DNA from 4 places in the Pantoea vagans genome. Region 4 is predicted to be linked to each of the others. Evidence: predicted binding sites of a transcription regulator. Region 4 holds the regulator's gene; each other region holds the start of a gene.
What was found. Region 4 encodes PhoB, which activates phosphate uptake and scavenging genes when phosphate is short. Its sites were predicted from a motif close to CTGTCATAAAACTGNCNNAT; they were not measured.
Positions count from the first base shown of each region.

Region 1 (3,894 bases), 1.1 Mb from region 4:
TTGGTGAACGGCAGCACGATGCGCCAGATCACTTCCCACGTAGTGCAACCAATGCCGTAGGCGGACTCTTTCATCATCACCGGCGTCTGCTCAAACACATCACGCATCACCGATGCAATGTACGGAATGATCATGATGGCGAGGATCACGCCGGCGGCCAGGATACCGATACCGAATGCCGGGCCTGAGAACAGGGCACCCACAAACGGAATGTTCGACATGATGTTGCCGACCGGTGTCTGGAAGTACTCAGCGAACAGCGGGGCGAAGATAAACAGGCCCCACATGCCGTAAACGATACTGGGGATCGCGGCCAGCAGCTCAATTGCCGTGCCCAGCGGGCGACGTAACCAGTTGGGCGCCAGTTCCGTCAGGAACAGCGCAATACCGAAGCTCACCGGCACAGCGATGATCAGGGCAATAAGTGAGGTGACGAGGGTGCCGTAAATCGGTACCAGCGCACCAAATTGTTCATTTGGCGCATCCCAGGTTTTGGTCCATAAGAAGGAAAAACCAAATTTCTGGATGCTTGGCCAAGAGGAGAAAATCAGGGAGACGATAATGCCACCCATCAACAACAACACGATAAGCGCGGAAAGTTTCACCAGCGCGCCAAAAATCATGTCACCTTGTTTACCTGGGGCTTTGAACGTCGGCTTAGTGGCAGCCATAAGTTTCTCGGTTCTCAGAGGAAGTTCAGGGCGGCATTTTATGCCGCCCATCGGGGTGGGTCAGCCAGGTGGGCTGACCGGGTCATTCGCTTACTTGTAAATCGCTTTGCCGGCGCTGTCTTTGATGTTCGCTTTCCAGGCAGTACGAATCTGGTTAGCCACGCTTTCTGGCAGTGCAGCGTAGTCCAGTGAGGTTGCAGTTTTGCTGCCGCCTTTGTAAGCCCAGTCGAAGAACTTCAGCACTTCAGCACCCTTCTCAGCATTCGCCTGATCTTTGTAAATCAGGATGAATGTGGTTGAGGTGATCGGCCATGCGTCGTTGCCTTTCTGGAAGGTCAGGTCTTGAGCGAAAGATTCGCTCCAGTTTGCGCCTTTCGCTGCATTCGCAAAGCTGGCTTCGCTTGGTGCAACTGATTTGCCGTCTGCATCAACCAGTTTGGTATAAGTCAGGTTGTTCTGCTTAGCATACGCATATTCTACGTAGCCAATTGAACCCGGCAGGCGCTGTACGAAGGCTGCAACGCCATCGTTACCTTTACCGCCCAGACCGGTTGGCCAGTTAACGGTGTTGCCTTTACCAATTTTGCTGTTCCAGTCTGAGTTAACTTTAGACAGGTAGCTGGTGAACACGAAAGAAGTACCTGAACCATCAGCACGGCGAACCACGTTGATGTTGGTGTCTGGCAGTTTCACACCTGGGTTCAGTTTAGTGATCGCCGGGTCGTTCCACTTTTTGATGTTACCCAGGTAGATGTCACCCACAGTTTTGCCGTCGAGGGTCAATTCACCTGATTTCACACCTGGGATGTTAACGGCCAGCACCACACCACCGATAACGGTAGGGAACTGGAACAGACCATTTTTTTCCAGATCGGCATCAGCCATCGGCGCATCAGACGCACCGAAATCAACGGTTTTAGCGATGATCTGCTTCACGCCGCCTGAAGAACCAATACCCTGATAGTTGATTTTGCTACCGGTGGCTTGCTGGTATTCTGCTGCCCACTTGGCATAAACCGGTGCCGGGAATGTACCGCCAGCGCCAGTCAGATCGGTGGCTGCAAAAGCAGATACCGCGCTTACTGCGAAGGTGGCGGCGAGGATTCGGGCTACGGATGTACGCATCAGTGTCATGTTCCCTCCAGGGGATTTAAAAAAAATCAGGCTCAATGCCATTTTAGTTGGAGTCAGTGATTGCTGCTGGAGGGAAAATAGGACAGTTTGATGACAGTGAAATGTACGAAATATGACAGTTATATGACATCGTTTAAAAAGCAAGCGGGCCCATTGCAGACCCGCTCTTTTTACTGATTATTCAACGGTAACCGATTTCGCCAGGTTACGCGGCTGGTCAACGTCGGTGCCTTTGATCAGCGCAACATGATATGAAAGCAGCTGCAAAGGAACGGTATAGAAGATCGGTGCAATCACTTCTTCAACGTGCGGCAGAGAGATAATTTTCATGCCATCACTGTCCGTAAAGCCGGCATCCTGATCGGCAAACACATACAGCAGACCGCCGCGTGCGCGTACCTCTTCAATGTTGGATTTCAGCTTCTCCAGCAGCTCGTTATTCGGTGCAACGACGATCACCGGCATATCGGCATCAATCAGCGCCAGCGGGCCGTGTTTCAGCTCTCCGGCCGCGTAGGCTTCAGCATGAATATAGGAGATCTCTTTCAGCTTCAGCGCGCCTTCCATGGCGATTGGGTACTGATCGCCACGGCCAAGGAACAGCGCGTGATGCTTGTCGGAGAATCCTTCAGCCAGGCTCTCAATCACCTTATCCTGTGCCAGCATCTGCTCGATACGGCTCGGCAATGCCTGCAGCGCATGCACAATCTCATGCTCGGTTTCCGGCTTCATGCCGTGCAGTCGGCCAAGTTTCGCCACCAGCATCAGCAACACCACCAGCTGCGTGGTAAATGCTTTGGTCGAGGCGACACCGATTTCAGTACCGGCTTTGGTCATCAGCGCCAGATCCGATTCACGCACCAGTGAAGAACCGGCAACGTTACAGATAGCCAGCGAGCCAAGATAACCCAACTCTTTCGACAGGCGCAGGGCAGCCAGCGTGTCAGCCGTCTCACCCGATTGCGACAGGGTGATCAGCAGGCTGTTTTTACGCACGGCGGATTTGCGGTAGCGGAATTCAGAGGCGATCTCTACATCGCAAGGGATGTTGGCCAGCGACTCGAACCAGTAACGTGACACCATCCCGGAGTTATATGAGGTGCCGCAGGCGATAATCTGGATGTGCTCAACCTGGCTCAGCAACGCTTCGGCATTGGCACCCAGTTCGCTGAGATCGATTTGCCCGTGATTAAAACGACCGGTGATGGTGTTTTTAATCGCGTTTGGCTGCTCGTAGATCTCTTTCTGCATGTAGTGGCGATAGGCGCCTTTATCACCGGCATCGTACTGCGCAGTGGATTCGATTTCCGCGCGCTTCGCGGGTTTACCATCACGATCGATAATGGTGACTTCGCGGCGGGTAATCTCGGCGATATCGCCCTCTTCCAGATACATAAAGCGGCGGGTCACCGGCAGCAGGGCCAGCTGATCGGAGGCGATAAAGTTTTCACCCACGCCGCGGCCAATCACCAGCGGGCTGCCGGAACGGGCGGCCACCAGCACAGAGGGATCGCGGCTGTCCATGATCACCATGCCATAGGCACCGCGCAGTTGCGGAATAACGCGCAACACCACTTCGCGCAATGTGCCGCCCTGCTTCTGCTCCCAGTGCACCAGATGCGCGACCACTTCGGTATCGGTTTCTGAAGCGAAGCTGTAACCACGTTCGATCATCTGGGCGCGCAGTGGCTCATGGTTCTCAATGATGCCGTTATGCACAATGATGATGTGCTCAGAGATATGCGGATGCGCATTGGCTTCTGACGGCTCGCCGTGTGTTGCCCAACGCGTGTGCGCGATACCGGTACCGCCAATCAGCGGTTGCTGTTCAGCCGCTTCTGCCAGATTCGCCACTTTACCCAGACGACGCAGACGCGTCATGTGGCCCTGACGGTCAACCACTGCCAGACCAGCAGAGTCATAACCGCGATATTCAAGACGACGCAGACCTTCCAGCAGAATTTCTGCGATGTCACGCTGCGCTACTGCACCAACAATTCCACACATAATAATTTCCTGACTTCATGGCTTTCGGCCATTGCGTTGTCTTTTTGACCTGATTTTCCCCGAGCCTTGTAGAGAGTGGGGG
Region 1 is NZ_CP011427.1:4,109,357-4,113,250, forward strand. It holds gene pstC (phosphate ABC transporter permease PstC) at 1-671, opposite strand, end outside; gene pstS (phosphate ABC transporter substrate-binding protein PstS) at 762-1,805, opposite strand; gene glmS (glutamine--fructose-6-phosphate transaminase (isomerizing)) at 1,983-3,812, opposite strand.
Region 1: pstS (phosphate ABC transporter substrate-binding protein PstS) is a predicted target of PhoB. The motif match lies at 1,883-1,902, and genes of this name have one in related genera.

Region 2 (3,894 bases), 730 kb from region 4:
TGGACAGCGGTAACACGATGTCCCAGAAGAAACGCATCGGGCTGGCGCCATCAATACGTGCCGCCTCAATCAGTTCGTCCGGCAGTGACATAAAGAACTGGCGGAACAGGAAGGTGGCGGTGGCAGAGGCCATCAACGGCAGCGTTAAGCCACTGTAGCTGTCGAGCATGTGCAGGTTTGAAATCACTTCTACCGTGGGGAAGATACGCACTTCAACCGGCAACATCAGCGTGATGAAAATCAACCAGAAGAACAGCGTGCGCAGCGGAAAGCGAAACCACACCAGCGCGAACGCGGAGAGCATCGACACCGCAATTTTGCCCACGGTGATGCCAAGCGCCATGATCAGGCTGTTCATCATCATCATGCCAAATGCCGGACCACTGCCGTTAACCCCTTGAGTCCAGATGCGTGAGATGTTGTCCCACAGGTGCGTACCCGGCACCAGCGTCATCGGCACCTGATACACCGCTTCGTTATCCAGCGTTGCCGCCACAATCGCCACGTACAGCGGGAAGAGAATGGTCAGCACGCCGAGCACCAGCAAGGTATGGCTGAAGATATCCAGCCCGCGTCGATTTTCAATCATTGGTATTGCACCTTACGCTCGACAAAGCGGAATTGCAGGATGGTCAGGCCAATCACCAGCAGCATCAGCACCACCGACTGGGCGGCAGAGGATGAGAGATCCAACCCGGTAAAGCCTTCACGGTAGATTTTGTAAATCAGCGTGGTGGTGGCCTGCACCGGACCACCGCCCGTGGCGGCATCGATCACCGGGAAGGTATCGAAGAAGGCATACACCAGGTTAACCACCAGCAGGAAGAAACTCACTGGCGTAATCAGCGGCAGTGACAGGTTGAAGAAACGGCGCACCGGTCCGGCGCCGTCAATCGCCGCCGCTTCCACCAGCGATTTTGGAATCGACTGCAGCGCGGCGAAGAAGAACAGGAAGTTGTAGCTCATCTGCTGCCAGATAGAGGCCAACACGATCAGGAACATCGCCTGACCACTGTTTTGCGCGTAGTTCCAGTTGTAGCCAATCTGGTTCAACAGGTGGCTGAACAGGCCAAGGCCGGGATTGAACAGGAACATCCACAGTACGGCCGCCACCACGGGCGCAACGGCGTAAGGCAGCAGCAATAAGGTTTGATACAGCTTTTTCAGACGCACCACGTAATCAACCAGCGCCGCCAGCAGCAGCGAGAAGGTCATGCCGCACACCGTGACCAGTGCGCTGAACTCAATGGTGGTCCAGAAAGAGTCGAGATAATAGCTGTCATTAAACAAGCGCTTGAAGTTGTCCAGACCGACAAAGGTGCTGGATATGCCAAAGGGATCGATGCTTTGCAACGAATACCACAGTGCTTCCCCGGCAGGCCACAGGAAGAAAATGGCGGTGATCACCAGCTGCGGTGCGACCAGCAAATAGGGCAGAAAACGGGAGCGAAAAACGGGGCGTGATGAGGACATAACAGACTCGCCAAAGAGAAATCGGGGCTGACGCCACGCGCCAGCCCCGAGACAACGGAATTACTTCACTTGCTGTTCAAAACGACGCAGCAGTTCATTTCCGCGCTTCACTGCGTTATCCAGTGCAGCTTGTGGTGCCTGTTTACCCGTCCACACGCCTTCCAGTTCCTCGTCCACGATGGTACGAATCTGTGGCATGTTGCCCAGACGCATGCCTTTGGTGAACGGCAGTGGATCTTTGTTCAGCATCTGACGCGTGGCAATGTCTGCACCTGGGTTCTTGTCGTAGAAGCCCTGCTGTTTGGTCAGCTCATACGCTGCAGTGGTGATCGGCAGATAACCGGTCTTTTGGTGCCATTCCGCTGCGATCTCTGGCTGTGCCAGGAACTTCATGAACTCTGCTACACCTTTGTAGGTGTTGGCATCTTTGCCTTTCATCACCCACAGGCTCGCGCCGCCGATAATGGCGTTCTGCGGTGCGTCTGGCACGGTTGAGTCGTATGGCATCATGCCTACGCCGAAGTTGAACTTGGCGTAGTGTTTGATATCCGCCAGAGAACCTGAAGAGGCGGTGGTGATACCGCAATCGCCGTTATAGAACTTGGCTGTAGACTCATCTTTACGGCCGAAGTAGGTGAAATCACCCTTCTTGTTCATGTCTTCAAGCATTTGGATGTGACGCACCTGCACCGGCTTGTTGAACTCCAGCACCGCATCGGTACCGTCGAAGCCGTTGTTCTTGGTGGCAACCGGCAGTGCATGCCAGGCGCTGAAGTTTTCGATTTGAATCCAGCCCTGCCAGCCACTGGCGTAGCCACAGGTCATGCCGGCTTTACGCAGGGCATCGGCATCTTTCGCCAGTTCCTGCCAGGTTTTCGGTGGCTGGTCTGGGTTCAGGCCTGCTTTCTTGAAGGCGTCTTTGTTGTAGTACAGCACTGGGGTAGAGCTGTTAAAGGGCTGAGAGATCAACTGGCCTTTGCTGTCGCTGTAGTAACCCGCAACGGCTGGCACGAACTGTTTTGGATCCATCTGCACGCCCGCGTCTTTGAACACGTCATGCACCGGAACGATGGCTTTAGACGCCATCATGGTTGCCGTACCCACTTCGTAAACCTGCAGAATAGCCGGGGCTTTACCGGTACGCACAGCAGCGATACCCGCTGCCAGGCTCTGCTCATAGTTACCTTTGTAAGTCGGTACGATTTTGTATTCTGGGTGAGCCTGGTTAAAACGTTGTGCCAGAGAATCGACTTCTTTGCCTAACTCGCCTTCCATTGAGTGCCAGAAAGGAATGTCTGTAGCAGCCAGCGCATTACCGCTGAGCGCCAGACCGAGCAACACACTCATCAGGCGGGGACGAAGCGTAAAAGCGGACATAAGTTTTTTCCTGTGCTTGTTAGGTACGCGCGATATCACGCATTTTTTTGTTCGCGAAGTAACATGACACGAGGAAATGACGGAAAAATAACAGGATTATGACGGGAATGTGACGAGGTAAAAGCGCATAAGAAAGTTTTAAGTGGCACGAATTATCTCAAATTCGTGCACTGTGTTCGGACCGTCGGCGTTACATTCAAACCGCACCTTCAATCAGACCGCCGGCGGCACAGTCAGATTGCGGGCGGACAGCGCGCACATTATTGTAGCGGCGCGATTCATCGCGCGTTTGCAGGAAGCGCAATGAATTGCGCCGCTACGGATCTATGCAGCCATGATAGTATTTCAGGCACCCAGGTAAGCGCTACGGACGGCTTCGTTGGACAACAACGCTTCTCCGCTGTCTTCCAGCACTACATGGCCGTTTTCCAGTACGTAGCCACGATCGGCCAACTTCAGTGCCTGGTTGGCGTTTTGCTCCACCAGAAAGATGGTCATGCCCTCTTTACGCAGTTGCTCAATAGTGTCGAAAATCTGCTGAATGATAATCGGCGCTAAGCCCAAAGAAGGTTCATCTAGCAAAAGTAAACGCGGCTGGCTCATCAACGCGCGGCCAATGGCCAGCATCTGTTGCTCACCACCGGACATGGTGCCCGCACGCTGCACTTTACGCTCTGCCAACCGGGGGAACAGTTGGTAAACGCGTTCAATGCGCTCCTGATACTGCTGACGCGTGGCAAAAAAACCGCCCATCGCCAGGTTCTCTTCCACTGTCATACGCGAAAACACGCGGCGGCCTTCTGGCACAATCGCAATCGCTTCACGCATGATTTTGGCGGTTTGCCAGTCAGTAATCTCTTTACCATCAAACACCACGGTGCCGCTGGTGGCGCGTGGCTCACCGCACAGCGTGCCGAGCAGCGTGGTTTTACCCGCACCGTTAGCACCAATCAGGGTGACAATTTCCCCCTGATTGATGTGCAGATTAATGTTATGCAGCGCCTGAATCGGGCCGTAATGGGCACTGACACCCTGCAAAGTTAA
Region 2 is NZ_CP011427.1:3,762,697-3,766,590, forward strand. It holds gene ugpE (sn-glycerol-3-phosphate ABC transporter permease UgpE) at 1-589, opposite strand, end outside; gene ugpA (sn-glycerol-3-phosphate ABC transporter permease UgpA) at 586-1,473, opposite strand; gene ugpB (sn-glycerol-3-phosphate ABC transporter substrate-binding protein UgpB) at 1,534-2,850, opposite strand; gene livF (high-affinity branched-chain amino acid ABC transporter ATP-binding protein LivF) at 3,196-3,894, opposite strand, start outside.
Region 2: ugpB (sn-glycerol-3-phosphate ABC transporter substrate-binding protein UgpB) is a predicted target of PhoB. The motif match lies at 2,936-2,955, and genes of this name have one in related genera.

Region 3 (3,894 bases), 1.4 Mb from region 4:
TGCCTACAGGCGTATGTTGTTATATTTTGAGTATAGCCAGAGTTGTTAACAAATGCTGCAATCTGCGGCTCGCTTGTGAGGAAGATCAAGCGCTATCGCGATTTTCACTCGCGGTGAACGAAAATCATCGCTGGAAAAAAATTGAACAGATCTCCTACACTGAAAATGAGTGCCACCGCCGTCTGGGTTACGCGCTCGGGCTCGCATAACAACAATGCAATTCGATTCATCTGTGGCTGGTTTATTTCCCGTGGGGCGTCTACAGCATTTCCCCGCTGCATTCGACGTCATTGCGGCTCCAGCTGGGAGGGGAACATGATCAGCACTATCGCGCTTTTTTGGGCTCTGTGTGTGGTTTGTCTGGTGAATATGGCGCGCTACTTCTCTTCTTTGCGCTCGCTATTGGCTGTGCTGCGCGGTTGTGATCCGCTGCTGTATCAATATGTGGATGGGGCGGGGTTCTTCACGTCTCATGGCCAGCCCAGTAAGCAGGTGCGGCTGGTGCGTTATATCTGGGATAAGCGCTATCGCGATCATCACGACGACGAATTCATTCGCCGCTGCGAGCGCGTGCGTGGGCAGTTTGTGCTGACCAGTGGGCTGTGTTTTCTGGTGGTGGTGAGCCTGATAGCCATGGCGATCTGGCAATAAAAAAGGGCGACATTGCTGTCGCCCCTCTGTTTTCTACGGATGGCTTAAATAATCTTCAGGGCAATCCAGTAGAGCGAACCTGACAGCACAATACACACCGGCAGGGTGAACACCCATGCCATGGCGATATTTTTGATGGTGCGGCTTTGTAAGCCACCGCCATCAACCAGCATGGTGCCGGCAACCGATGACGACAGGATGTGCGTGGTCGACACCGGCATACCGGTATAACTGGCGATACCAATAGAGACCGCAGCGGTGACCTGTGCAGACATGCCCTGCGCATAGGTCATGCCTTTCTTACCGATTTTCTCGCCGATAGTGGTCGCCACACGACGCCAGCCAATCATGGTACCGATGCCCAGCGCTAACGCCACCGCCATGATGATCCAGACCGGTGCGTACTCCACGGTGCCCAGCAGATCGCCCTTCAGCTTGTTGAGGAAGCGCTTATCATCAGCACTGGTCTCCGGCAGCTTCGCCGCGCGGTCAGCGGTATCCGATACGCACATCAGCAAACGACGCATCTGGCTACGCTGATCAACGGTCAGTTGATCGTAGCTGTTCAGATTAGCCAGCAAGCCTTGTGCGCGGTCGATAGCCTGAAGGGCACGACTGCTGTCGCAATGGAACTCATGCGGACCGCCCACTGACTCTTCCGGCGTCGGCACCACAGGGGGCGCCATCTGCACGATGTGCGTCAGAGAATCACCATGCTGCTGATAGTACTGCTGCAGATGATTAACGGCATCACGTGTTCGGGTGATGTCATAACCGGAGGCATTCATGTTCACCACGAAACCGGCCGGTGCTACGCCAATCAGCACTAACATAATCAGGCCAATGCCTTTCTGACCATCGTTAGCACCGTGCGAGTAGCTCACGCCGATTGCTGAGACAATCAGTGCAATACGTGTCCAGAACGGTGGCTTCTTCTTGCCATCGGTCTTTTCACGGTCTGCAGGGGTCATGTGGATACGCGAACGTTTCGTGGTGCCGCTCCAGTAGCGACGCAGCAAGAAAATCAGCGAACCCGCAATCACCAGTCCGACAATCGGTGACAGAATCAGAGAAAGGAAAATATTGATCACTTTCGGCAGGTTGAGCGCGTCAACCACCGAGGTGCCGGTCATCAGGGCATTGGTGAGACCAATACCGATAATGGCGCCAATCAATGTATGCGAACTGGAGGCCGGTAAACCCAGATACCAGGTACCCAGGTTCCAGATAATGGCTGCCAGCAGCATGGAGAACACCATGGCAAGGCCATGTGCGGAACCGACGTTCAGTAGCAGATCCGTAGGCAGCATATGCACGATGGCATAGGCCACACTCAAACCGCCCAGCAAAACGCCTAAGAAGTTGAAAACACCAGCCATCACAACCGCCAACTGCGCCCGCATCGCACGGGTATAAATGACAGTAGCGACTGCGTTAGCCGTGTCGTGGAAACCGTTGATTGCTTCATAGAACAATACGAACAGCAGAGCAATAACCAAAAACAGGCCGGTGCTTAGGTCAAGACCAGCAAACAGATGCAGCATAAACGTTACGCCATTTTGGAGGACATGAACGCGGCGCATTATCTGCGACAACACGCATGATGTGAAAGGAAAATATAGTCCCTTTTTGTCTTAAAATTGCAATGTAAGCACTAAGACAAGGCAAAAAGGCTGAAAAATAAGGCAGTTACATTATGACACATTTGCGGCATTTTTTTGACGCTGGCGCGAATTGCCGCAGATCTCTACAATCAGCGCCTTTCAATCAGGTGGGTTAAGAGCTGTGGACAAGTTTGACGTTATCATTATTGGTGCAGGCGCAGCCGGCATGTTCTGCGCAGCGCAGGCAGGACAGTTAGGTCGTCGCGTGCTGCTGCTGGATAACGGCAAAAAGGCCGGGCGCAAAATCCTGATGTCGGGCGGTGGTCGTTGTAATTTCACCAATATGTACACCGAACCGGCGGCGTATCTTTCGCACAATCCGCATTTCAGTAAATCGGCGTTGGCACGTTATACCCAGTGGGATTTCATCGATCTGGTGAACCGTCATGGCATTGCCTATCACGAGAAAACCCTCGGCCAGCTGTTCTGCGATGATTCGGCCCAGCAGATTGTCGATCTGCTTTTAAAAGAGTGTGAAGCCGGACAGGTGACGTTGCGTTTGCGTAGCGAAGTGCTGAGCGTGGCACGTGATGAGAAAGGTTACACGCTGCAACTCAACGGCTCAGAGGTTCAGGCGGAAAAACTGGTGATCGCCAGCGGTGGATTATCGATGCCGGGGCTGGGTGCTACGCCATTTGGCTATAAAGTCGCCGAACAGTTTGGCCTGAAGGTCTTCCCGACGCGCGCCGCGCTGGTGCCTTTTACGTTGCACAAGCCGTTGCTGGATCAGCTAAACACGCTGTCGGGCGTGGCATTGCCGACCACGATAACGGCACAAGACGGCACGCTGTTTAAAGAAGCGATGCTGTTTACCCATCGCGGTTTGTCTGGCCCGGCGGTGTTACAAATCTCCAGCTTCTGGCAACCAGGGGAATTCGTCACCATCAACCTGTCACCGGAAACCTCGCTGGAGGATTTCATCAACGTGCAGCGCGAGGCGCATCCCAATCTCAGTCTGAAAAATAGCCTGGCGAAAATCTTGCCGAAGCGGCTGGTGGAAGTGCTGCAGGAGCTGAAGCAGATCCCGGATGTCACCTTGAAGCAGCTGAATAGCAAACAGCAGAGTGAACTGGTGAATACGCTGCATCAATGGCGCGTGCAGCCCAACGGCACCGAAGGGTATCGCACGGCGGAAGTGACTCTGGGCGGTGTGGATACCACCCAGCTTTCATCAAAAACCATGGAAGCGCGCGACGTGCCTGGACTGTACTTTATCGGTGAAGTGGTGGATGTCACCGGTTGGCTGGGCGGGTATAACTTCCAGTGGGCATGGAGTTCGGCCTGGGCGTGCGCGCAGGCGCTGTAAATATCTGCACCCTGGAGACGGTCGCCATAAATGGCGACCCTACAAGGAAAATGTAGGGTGCGCATTTAGGTACAACCGGGCCAATGGCGGCATCGGATGCAATGACGCATTTATGCGCACCTGGCCAATGGCGACCGTTTCCGTGACAGCACACGCCAACATGAATTGGCTATTGCGCGGCTTTTCCCGCCAATGTCGAGGCGGGTGCCAGTTCGCTAGAGTGATCCTGCAACAGCACACGTCCCAACAGGCTATCTCTGTTCACCACGCCGT
Region 3 is NZ_CP011427.1:73,199-77,092, forward strand. It holds gene uspB (universal stress protein UspB) at 316-651, shown strand; gene pitA (inorganic phosphate transporter PitA) at 696-2,195, opposite strand; gene LK04_RS00345 (NAD(P)/FAD-dependent oxidoreductase) at 2,437-3,621, shown strand; gene LK04_RS00350 (glycosyltransferase family 32 protein) at 3,791-3,894, opposite strand, start outside.
Region 3: pitA (inorganic phosphate transporter PitA) is a predicted target of PhoB. The motif match lies at 2,357-2,376, and genes of this name have one in related genera.

Region 4 (3,894 bases):
CAATAAACCACTCACCGCGCAGCGCATTGAGATTCTTAAAGCGTAACGTCAGAATTTTCATGCGGACGGGTTCTCCAGCGCGGCGAGGGTGGTGCGAAACAGTTGGGTGAGTTGATCGGCTTGTTCGGCATCCAGCTGATCTTCCTGCGCCAGACGGCGGGCAAACACCTCTTCCACTTTCAGCTCGCTCAGGGTTTCGTTGTCCATGCGTGCCAGGCTGCGCTGGCGCTGCTCACGGCTACGTCGTACCAGCAGCACTTCCACGGGCAGCGCTTCGGTGAGCTGTTCGACGCGACGCTGCAGGTCACTAAGATACTCTTGCGTGGTGATTTCAATATCCAGCCAGACCGGTTTTTCGCCGTCTCCCTCGCTGAATTGCGTCAGCTGTAACTCAATTTCCGCCATCGATCCTTTGAGCATCTGCATCGGCTGGAATAGCGGAATGGTGAGCGGTGTGACGGCGTCTAACTGGCGGCTGAAATCGAGCAGGAACACACTTTTATCGCGGCCCAGTTCATCAAAACTGAGTGGGATTGGCGAACCGCTGTAGCGGATATGCTCGCTATCGGCGATACGTTGCGCCCGATGGATATGGCCAAGCGCGATGTAATCGGCAGGCGGAAAAGCCTGCGCCGGGAAGGCATCCAGCGTGCCGATATAGATATCGCGTACCGAGTCGCTTTTGGTGACCCCCACCGTGGTGAGGTGCCCGGTGGCGATGATCGGCAGTGGCTGATCGCCACGCTGCGTGAGGGCTGCCGCGTAACACTGCTGGTAGTGCTGCTCTATCGCCTCCAGCAATGAGATTTGCTTTTCACGGCCTGATTGCCCGGCCTGACTACGCAGAATATCCCGTGGACGAAGATAAGGGATGGCGCACAGTAGCGCGCCCGGCGTGCCATCACGCTGATGCAGCGTCAGCACCTGCTGCTCGCCTTGTGGCGTGGCGCTGGTGATCACGCGGGTATTCAGGCAGGCAAGGAGTTCACGCGATTCATTGAGGGTGGCAACGGAATCATGGTTTCCTGCCAACACCACCAACTGACACCCAGTGGGCTGCAATGCCACCACAAAGCGGTTAAACATTTCACGCGCATAACTGGGTGGCGAACCGGTATCAAACAGGTCTCCGGCGACGATGAGTGCATCGACTTGATGCTGCTGGATCTGGTCCAGTAGCCACTCAAGGAAGGCCTGATGCTCTGCCGCGCGGCTTTTACTGTAAAAGAACTGACCGAGATGCCAATCCGCCGTGTGTATGATGCGCATGAAAACTCCGTGCTTAGTTAAGCGAGCGAGAAGTATAACCTCTTCAGATCGCAAAGAAAAAAAAGCGCTAATCGTTGTCACATTTCTGTTTTTTAACTATTTATCATAGGTCGGGTTTTTCATAAAAGTGTCATAAAACTGACGCATAATGACGCCGCAAATCCCCGTGACAAGCCGTCACAACAGCAGGAGTTATAATGGCTAAGCGCATTTTGGTTGTGGAAGACGAAGCTCCCATCCGTGAAATGTTATGTTTCGTGCTGGAACAGAATGATTACCAGCCTATTGAGGCCGAAGACTACGACAGCGCGATTGGTAAGCTGATCGAGCCGTGGCCTGATTTGATTCTGCTGGACTGGATGTTGCCGGGTGGCAGCGGTATTCAGTTTATTAAACATTTGAAACGTGAAGCGATGACGCGCGATATCCCGGTGATGATGCTGACGGCGCGTGGTGAAGAAGAGGATCGCGTACGCGGTCTGGAAGTGGGCGCGGATGACTACATCACCAAGCCTTTCTCACCGAAAGAGCTGATGGCGCGTATCAAGGCGGTGATGCGTCGTATCTCGCCGATGGCAGTGGAAGAGGTGATTGAGATGCAGGGCTTGAGCCTGGATCCCTCCTCACACCGTGTGATGGCCGAAAGCACCCCGCTGGAAATGGGCCCGACGGAATATAAATTACTGCACTTCTTTATGACGCACCCAGAGCGTGTTTACAGCCGTGAGCAGCTGTTAAACCACGTTTGGGGCACCAACGTGTACGTCGAAGATCGTACGGTTGATGTGCATATCCGTCGTTTACGTAAAGCTTTGGAAGTTTCTGGTCACGATCGCATGGTTCAAACCGTACGCGGAACAGGGTATCGTTTCTCTGCCCGCTATTAAACGGAGTCTTTTACCGTGCTGGAACGACTCTCCTGGAAGAGATTAATGACCGAGCTGGCGCTGGTCTGCTTGCCTGCGCTGGTGCTGGGTCTGTTGTTCGGTTATCTGCCCTGGCTGCTGCTGATTGCCGTATCCAGCGTGCTGTTTTGGCACTTCAGAAACCTGATGCGTCTGTCGCACTGGTTGTGGGTTGATCGCTCCATGACGCCGCCTTCCGGGCGCGGCAGTTGGGAACCGCTGTTTTACGGTCTGTACCAGATGCAACTGCGCAACCGACGTCGCCGTCGTGAACTCGGTAATCTGATAAAGCGTTTTCGCAGCGGTGCGGAATCGCTCCCCGATGCGGTGGTGTTGACCACCGAAGAGGGCACGATTTTCTGGTGTAACGGACTGGCTCAACAGCATTTGGGCTTGCGCTGGCCGGAGGATAACGGTCAGAACATCCTCAATTTGCTGCGCTATCCTGAGTTTTCTCGCTATATCCGTCAGCGCGATTTTAATAAGCCACTGACGCTGGTGCTTAACAACCAGCATCATATGGAATTCCGCGTGATGCCCTACAGTGAAGGGCAGTGGCTGATGGTGGCGCGTGATGTGACCCAGATGCACCAGTTGGAAGGCGCGCGGCGTAACTTCTTCGCTAACGTCAGCCACGAACTGCGCACCCCGTTAACGGTGTTGCAGGGGTATCTGGAGATGATGGACGATGCGACGATGAACGAGCGCACGCGTGGCAAAGCATTGCACACCATGCAGGAACAGACGCGTCGTATGGATAGCCTGGTGAAACAATTACTGACGCTGTCGCGTATCGAAGCGGCACCGGCCATCGATTTGAAAGAAACCGTGGATGTGCCAGGTATGCTGCTGTTGTTGCAGCGTGAGGCAGAAACCCTGAGCCAGGGCCGTCACAGTATCCATTTCCACACCGATCCGCATCTCAAAGTGTTTGGTAATGATGAGCAACTGCGGAGTGCCATTTCCAATTTGGTCTACAACGCGGTGAATCACACGCCAGATGGCACGCGTCTCGACATCAGCTGGCTGCGCACGAAAGAGGGCGCGCAGTTTAAGGTCTGTGATAACGGGCCGGGGATCAGTGAAGAGCATTTGCCACGCCTGACAGAGCGCTTCTATCGGGTGGATAAAGCCCGCTCACGCGCCACAGGTGGTAGTGGGCTGGGGCTGGCGATCGTGAAACATGCGTTAAGCCATCACAATGCGCGGCTGGAGATCACCAGTATCCCGCATCAGGAAACCTGTTTTAGTTTTCTTCTGCCGCCACGGTTGATTGTGGCAAAGGGAATCCGCGAGAATGTGGCGCAGTAAACGCCACCGGATAACCTGATGAAATCGCTGTTGCTGTTCACTTTGCTGTTGTGCTCTGCGCTGGCGCAGGGCCAACAAACCATGCTCACCGGCAATTTGAGCAGCGTGGGTTCTGATACCCTCGGCTATCTGATGACGCTGTGGGGCGAGGATTTTAGCCGTCAGTCACCTGGCGTTAACGTTCAGGTACAGGCGGCGGGCTCCTCCACCGCACCCACCGCGCTGGCGGCGGGCGCCGCTCAGTTGGGTGCCATGAGCCGCCCAATGCAGATTGATGAGCGCCAACTGTTCACCACACGCTATGGTTATCCCCCATTGGCTGTCCCCGTTGCCATGGATGCGCTGGTGGTGGTGGTGAATCAGGACAACCCACTGCCCGATATCGATCAGCCGCAACTCGATGCACTCT
Region 4 is NZ_CP011427.1:3,030,346-3,034,239, reverse strand. It holds gene LK04_RS14210 (AAA family ATPase) at 1-61, opposite strand, end outside; gene sbcD (exonuclease subunit SbcD) at 58-1,269, opposite strand; gene phoB (phosphate response regulator transcription factor PhoB) at 1,467-2,156, shown strand; gene phoR (phosphate regulon sensor histidine kinase PhoR) at 2,172-3,485, shown strand; gene LK04_RS14190 (PstS family phosphate ABC transporter substrate-binding protein) at 3,504-3,894, shown strand, end outside.